Regions from separate parts of the Streptomyces sp. NPDC048254 genome, predicted to be linked through region 1. Evidence: riboswitches for the same ligand, from Rfam matches in the RefSeq annotation. Region 1 holds a riboswitch; each other region holds the start of a gene.
The links. A riboswitch is a leader RNA that binds a small molecule or an ion and turns the genes downstream of it on or off. The one in region 1 is predicted to bind cyclic di-AMP.

Region 1 (2,254 bases):
CGATCTGCCCGGCGTTGCCCTCGGTGCCGCCGCCCGGCTTGTCGGCGTCCCGCTCCTGCTTGCCGTTCTGCAGCCGCAGCACGGGCCAGTAGTACGTGGACTTGTCGCCCTGGTCCGCACAGCTGGTGTCGGCGTTCGCGAGGTCGTCGTCGCTGGCGAAGGCGTTGTTGGACTGGTTGCCGATGTAGTCGTGGAAGTGATGGGCGCCGTTGGAGACACCGGGCGCGACGATCACGTTGTCCGAGTTGAACAGGCCGTTCGCGTTGACGCCGCAGCTGGAGGCGAAGGTGCCGGTGGAGCCGCCGGGCTGCTCGGCCGGGGTCGCGACGTTGGGCTGGACGCTGGTGATGTCGGCGTAGTCGGCGGCGACGGGGCCGTTGCCGCCCTGGCCGCCGATCCCCGCACCCGCGCCGGCACTGGCACTCGCGCTGGCGCTCTGGCTCGGCGTGGCGCCGTCCTGCGGTGCTGCCGACTGCCCGGCGCCCTGGTCGGAGGAGCGCAGGGTGCAGGCGGCGAGGTCGTCGAGGCCCTGGGGGCGGTCGCCCTCGCGGTCGATGGCGTCGGCGATGCGCTGGAGGGATTCGGACCGCTTCTCCTTCAGCGGATCCAGGATCGTCTGGTCGGCGAGGCCGGGGTTCTGCTGGATCGCCGCGGCCGACTCCTTGAGCTGCTGGTAGGCGGCCGCGATCTGCTGGTCCAGCTGCGCGAGTTCACCGTCGACGTCGGCCCGGGCCGCATCGGGCACGTCCGTCAGCCGGCTGCCGACGTCGGGGCAGTAGACGGTGGGCGCGGACAGCACCTGGGCGTTGGCGGTCTGGCCGGACTGGTCCGAACCGCCTTCGGTGGCCGAGGCGTAGACGTTCACCGCGACCAGTACTCCGCCGCCGAGCATCAGAGCGACCGCTGCGAAGGTCGCGCGTTGTGCGCCGGTCGGGCGTCTGCGCCTGTTGGGTCTCAAGGTCGTTCCCCTGCGTGTCGTGGTCGGCCGGACATGGAAATCCCCCGCCCTATACGCGGCATGGCGCCACCGTGTTCAACGGTCCCGGAAATTCACGGTGACCTCACAGGAAGCCGGCTCCTCAGGCAGCCGACGGCACCGCTCCGACGGCCTCACGACGGGAGCGGGATGCGGGCGAAATGCCGTCCCGCACGGCCGGATCTCGAACGCTACGACGAACATCACAATTACGTATCGGACATTACGCACTTCAACCTTCACACGAGTGACACAAGTTGGCTAAGTTGACGGGCAAGCCGCTCGGCTCCCCCCGGCGAATCCCGTCGGGCCGCGCGGCCTCCGCCTAATCCGGTGCCCAACGGGGCGTTCCGGAGCCGGGGACCCAACCGAACCACTGGGGTGAATCGGTCAACTGCCCTTAGGGGCAAGGACCGTAGGGCATGCCTTCCGGATCGACCCGCCCGAACCCGACAGCTAACTCGGTAGGCGGAGCACGGAAGGAGCACGACCCCCATGGCGCCCGAGAGCCGTGACGAGGTTCGACAGCGGATCGACAGCCTCTACGACCAGGCCGAGAACGCCACCGGGAACTACAACGCCACACGTGCGATGAACGGGGGCTCGCGGTCCCGCGGTGTCCCGCTGTTCAAGCGGCCCCGGCGTGACGACCCGGGCCTCGAGAGCATCGCCCGGGAGTGGTTCGACGGCGCGCGATCGCGACTGGGGCCGAGTGTCCCGGCGGCGCTGCCCTCCGACCGGCAGCCTGCCCGGCCCGGCCCGCGGCGGCCGGTCAGCGCCATGGCCGCCGATCTGCTGGGCCAGTTGGAGGGCTCCGGCCCGTCCCGGCCGGAACTGCCCGCGGGGTCGTCCGCGAACAGCGACATCGAGGTCGTCCGTGAACTGCCGGAGCGTCCGAAGCTGGAACTGACGGCCGGGTCCCCCGCGGCGCTGCCCCCGGGACCGTCGAGCGCGTCCAAGGCGCTGCCCCCCGCCGCACCGCAGCGTGCCACCCCGGGCACGTCCAAGACCAAGAGCCAGCTGAAGATCGCCAAGGCGCGCGAGGTGCTGTCGCGGCGCACCGGGCAGCGCGCGATCGCGGCACTCGAACCGGCCGCGCCGGCCTCGCAGCCGGCCCCGGCCGCCCAGACCCCTTGGCCCACGCCCGAGGCCCAGGTCCCGGCCCAGCAGTGGCCGGCCCCCGCCGGCATGCCCGGCCAGTACGGCGACACCGGCTCCTTCCGGACCGACGCCCTGACCGGTACGGGCGCCTTCCCCGCGATGACCGTGACGGACACG
Region 2 (2,254 bases), on a different contig from region 1:
TGCTCGCGGCGGGCACGCCGGGCAAGCGGTCCGTGCTGCCGGGTGCGCGCATCGTGCTCCAGCAGCCGTCGCTGCCGCAGCCGGTACAGGGCCAGCCGAGTGATCTGGCCATCCAGGCGGCGGAGTTGGACCGGATCCGCGCACTGCTCGAGGAGCTGCTCGTCCGGCACACCGGGCGGACACCGGCCCAGGTCAACCAGGACCTGGAGCGGGATCTGATGCTGGACGCGCCGGCGGCACTGGCGTACGGCCTGGTGGACCGGATCGTACCCAGCCGCAGGACCTCGCTCGGCCTGCCGGACGCGGGGTGAGCGGCCGATGCTGCCACCGGAGCTGCCTCCGCTGCCCGCGCTGACCCGCGCCGAGGGCGAGTTGATCGACCGTTATCTGGACGTGGTCGACCTGCTGGGCCGTATCAACCCGGCGCAGAACGAGGACACCTATCGTGGACTGCGCGCCGCGCAGGCGCTGGTGCGCGCCGCGTCCGAGCTGCGTGACGCACTCGCCCTGATGCATCGACGGGGCGAGACGGAGCTTCACGGGGACACGCTGGCACGGGCGTTGCGGGTGCTCGACGGTGAGCGCCGGACCGCGCGCGTCGCACTCCCGCCCGACTGCGTACGGTGACGCCCGGCGAAGTCCGCAGCGACGCGTCCACCGGTCGGCCGGGCCGGAGTTGAAACGACCCAAAGGAGTTACCGCCGTTCGGCGGAGGATGGCGTGGTTTTACCTGACCGCCGGGGCCGCTCAAGGTGCGTGCTCAAAGCTACCCGCGGAGGGCTTCGGCGCAGGTCCGGGGCTACGTCGGGCAGTTGACGACTAATCGAACACAGCGCTGTCCACCCGAACGGGTGGGTGGTGAGTAACCCCACAAATCTCCGGTTCCGTTGGGATTTTCGGACAGGCGTGAGTGAAGATCCCTGTCTGACGACAAGCCCCCGCCACAACGGCGAGGCGATCCGGGCGGACGCCGAGTCCTGCCGCCGCACGGATGCCCGGTCGACGGAAGTGGATCGGCAGGAGTGGAGGACCCAAGCACGACGGGTCGCCGGCACGGTCGCACCATGACCGGGCCGCGCAGCCCTTGGGGTGAAGCCGTGACAACGCGGCCGGGCAACTTCGCCAGCCCGAATCCGACAGGTCATCCTTCACAGGCGGCTGACGAAGGGTTGCGCATGACTGCGCTCAATCGTGTCCCGTCGCTGATGGCGCGGGCCGGCACGGCCTCGGCGCTCACCATCGCCGCCGTGGGCGGCTCCATCGTGATCCCGGGTGTCGCCTCCGACGCCTCGGCCGCCACGATGGGGACGAAAGCACTCCAGGTCGCGGCCTCGAAGAAGGGCTCGCCCTACAGGTGGGGTGCCACCGGGCCGAACCGGTTCGACTGCTCCGGGCTCACGCTGTACTCGTTCAAGAAGGCGGGCAAGAAGCTCCCGCGTACGGCGGCCCAGCAGTACAACAAGACCCGTCACATCTCGGCCGGCAACCGCAAGGCCGGGGACCTGGTCTTCTTCCACTCGGGTTCCAGCGTGTACCACGTCGGCATCTACGCCGGGAAGGGAAAGATCTGGCACGCCCCGAAGACCGGGGACGTGGTGAAGCTCCAGAAGATCTGGACGCGGAGCGTCTGGTACGGCCGGGTCAGCTGACCCACCCAGCGGCCGGCCGGCGGGAACTCGGGGCTACGGTTCCTGCTGGCCGGCGGCGGTGACCGTGCCGGCCGGGACTGCCCAGGGCAGTTGGATGAAGACGGTCTTGCCGCCCTCCCGGGTGGGGCGCACCCGGAGCTTGCCGCCGCACTCCGCGGTGAGCCAGCGGATGATGACCATGCCGCGCCCGTTGTCCTGCTGGACCGCGGCCGGGAGTCTCTTGGGGAAGCGCGGATGGCTGTCCGTGACGCCGATGCGCAGCTGTTCGTCACGGTCGAGGACGAGTCCCACCGTGAAGGTGGGTGACTGCCCGAAGGTGTGCTGCACCGCGTTGGTGGCGAGTTCGGAGACGATGAGGCGGATGGTGTCCGCGGTCTCCGTCTCCGGTGGCAGCCCCCATTCCGCGAGGATGCCCAGCACATAGGAGCGGGCCGCGGAGACCGAGGCGGGATCGCTCGGCAGAGTGATGGATGCTTCCAGGTGGTCTGCCATGGCGACGTCGTCCCTTTCCCACGGGACCGGAGCCCGACACGGTGCGGATGGTTCGAGTACGGTCCCGGACTGGTGCTTCTTCGTCAGACTGCCATTACCAGGGCGGTCAGGGG
Region 3 (2,254 bases), on a different contig from region 1:
CCCACGCCCTCGGTGAAGCTGTCCCCCACCGCCACGTACGACCCGATCACTGATGCATTGTCACTCTTCGAATCGTCTGCCACGTCGGACCATGATTCACCTTCGACTGTGACCTACGCGACCGTAATAAGGGCTTGACGAACGGTGAGATAAGACACGCCTAAATACTCGACCAAGCCAGGAATAAGCCTCCGAACAGTGGTGTTGAAGCGTCGATCGCCCGAAGGCCGGACCCGGGGATCGGGGGTCCGGCCTTCGGAGTGCGTGTCAGATCAGCGGGGTTCAGGGTCAGCCGACGGCGAGGCCCTTGGAGCGGAGGTAGCCGACCGGGTCGATGTCGGAGCCGTAGTCGGGGGTGGTCCGGATCTCGAAGTGGAGGTGCGGGCCGGTGACGTTGCCGGTGGCACCGGAGAGGCCGACCTGCTGGCCCGCGGTCACGGTCTGGCCGACCGAGACGGAGAGCGCGGAGAGGTGGCCGTACTGCGCGTAGTAGCCGTCGGCGAGCCTGATGACGACCTGGTTGCCGTAGGCACCGCCCCAGCCCGCCGTGACGACCGTGCCCGCGCCGACGGCCTTGACCGGGGTGCCGGTCGGGACGACGAAGTCGACGCCGGTGTGGTAGCCGCTGGACCACATGCCGCCGGCCACGTGGTAGCCGGTGCCGACGGTGCCCCCGGCGACCGGGAGGGTGAATCCGGAGGCGGTCGTCGTCGACGCGCCCGAGGAGAAGGCCGTGTTCGAGGACGACGACGAGGAGGGGGCGGAGGACTGCGAGTCGGGCCGCGGCTGGGACCGCGTATCGGACCAGGAGTCCGAGGTCGGGGTCTCCGTGGTCGCGGCGTGGCGGCCGCCGAGCGTGAGCTTGAGACCGGGGTGGATCAGCGAGGGGTTGTCGCCGACCGCCTGCCGGTTGTCGGCGTAGAGCCGGTGCCAGCCGCCGTTGACGTTGTGCTCGCGGGCGATCTTCGAGAGATAGTCGCCGGGCACCACCGTGTAGACGCGGTGCGCGGAATCGCCGGTGCCGGAATCCTGAACGGCGGACTTCTGGGCGGCGGCCTTTCGCGCAGCCGTCTTCTCGACGGTCGGCAGCGACTGCGTGGCCTTTTCGGAAACGGACTGCGAGGTGAGCGCGTGGGCGCCGGTGGCCCCCATGAGCGGCAGAGCCAGCGCGGCGCCACCGGTTCCGGCGACGGCCATCGAGCGGGTGAAACGCTGGGTCTTGGGGCGGCGGTGCTTACCCTTCGCGGGCATGACGCATTCCTCTCCGGCGCCTGCGGGGTGAGCTGTCGGGTTCGGGCTGGAGCTGCCCGGCCACGCGGGAAGACGTGGCTGCACCCCTAGCCGTCCCGGGAACCGGAACAGGCGGTCATACCTGGTGGGTCCCCCGCTCCTGCCGGGCACGGGTGAGTGTGTGTGGGGACTCCGGACGGCGGCAGGATTCGGCGTTCCGTCCGGATGCGTGGCGAACGTAAGCGAGTAGGACGTACGTAAACAAGCGGTCGGTTCCGTCTGTCCGAGTTTCGCTTGATCCGTTACGGGAATCCCGGTCACCCTCCGTGAATTCCCGTCTTACGCATTTCTCCAATCCCCTTGAAAAGCACCGGAATTACGTGAACATGACGCGCGACGGACGGTCACGAATATGACGCTCCTCACGCACGTCACGCCACGTCCCCTTATTCCGCACGGAGTTGCAATTAAGGCGCTATATCGGACAGAAGGCTCAGATGCGACGCAGCCGGAGAACCGTCGCATCCAGGTCGCCGCGCAGCTCGGTGCGCAGCCCGTGGTGCAACAGAACGGCACCTCGATGCACTTCACCCGTTTCACGGCATTCGTACGACGCCGTCGGGTCGAGGCCCCGCAGGCGCAGCGCCGGCATCGGCTCGCCGTAGCTCTGCGCCTGGAGCCAGGCGAGGACCACGGTCTCGTCGCCGAGCGTGTACTGCACCGCGCTGAGCCCGCCGGCCGGCGGCCGCAGCCGGAACTGGTCGCCGCGCTGCACCAGGGGCCTGATGTCCTTGTAGAGCTCCACCCAGCGGCCGGCCTCGGCGAGCTCCTCCTCGGTCCACTGCGAGAGGTCGCCGCCAACGCCGAGCGCCCCGGCCATGGAGCTGACGAAGCGGAAACGCAAGCTGCTGACCCGGCCGTTGAGCTGGTGGTTCGGGCTGTCGGTGACCCAGGCGGACATCACCCGGGCCGGGTGGATCTGACTGAAGCCGTGCTGGATGGCGAGCCGGTCCAGCGGGTCGGT

Region 2: linked by a shared signal. The riboswitch ahead of ACGFZQ_RS49065 (C40 family peptidase) and the one ahead of ACGFZQ_RS35800 (NlpC/P60 family protein) in region 1 are both predicted to bind cyclic di-AMP.
Region 3: linked by a shared signal. The riboswitch ahead of ACGFZQ_RS11965 (peptidoglycan DD-metalloendopeptidase family protein) and the one ahead of ACGFZQ_RS35800 (NlpC/P60 family protein) in region 1 are both predicted to bind cyclic di-AMP.

The regions. Positions count from the first base shown of each region.
Region 1 covers NZ_JBICZJ010000015.1:273,495-275,748, forward strand. Annotated here, with positions in the region: gene ACGFZQ_RS35795 (DUF1996 domain-containing protein) at 1-892, opposite strand, end outside; cyclic di-AMP (ydaO/yuaA leader) riboswitch at 1,289-1,463, shown strand; gene ACGFZQ_RS35800 (NlpC/P60 family protein) at 1,472-2,254, shown strand, end outside.
Region 2 covers NZ_JBICZJ010000032.1:30,365-32,618, forward strand. Annotated here, with positions in the region: gene ACGFZQ_RS49055 (ATP-dependent Clp protease proteolytic subunit) at 1-311, shown strand, start outside; gene ACGFZQ_RS49060 (hypothetical protein) at 319-627, shown strand; cyclic di-AMP (ydaO/yuaA leader) riboswitch at 959-1,172, shown strand; gene ACGFZQ_RS49065 (C40 family peptidase) at 1,176-1,649, shown strand; gene ACGFZQ_RS49070 (ATP-binding protein) at 1,683-2,141, opposite strand.
Region 3 covers NZ_JBICZJ010000003.1:506,074-508,327, reverse strand. Annotated here, with positions in the region: gene ACGFZQ_RS11970 (SGNH/GDSL hydrolase family protein) at 1-50, opposite strand, end outside; gene ACGFZQ_RS11965 (peptidoglycan DD-metalloendopeptidase family protein) at 289-1,251, opposite strand; cyclic di-AMP (ydaO/yuaA leader) riboswitch at 1,256-1,416, opposite strand; gene ACGFZQ_RS11960 (alpha-galactosidase) at 1,724-2,254, opposite strand, start outside.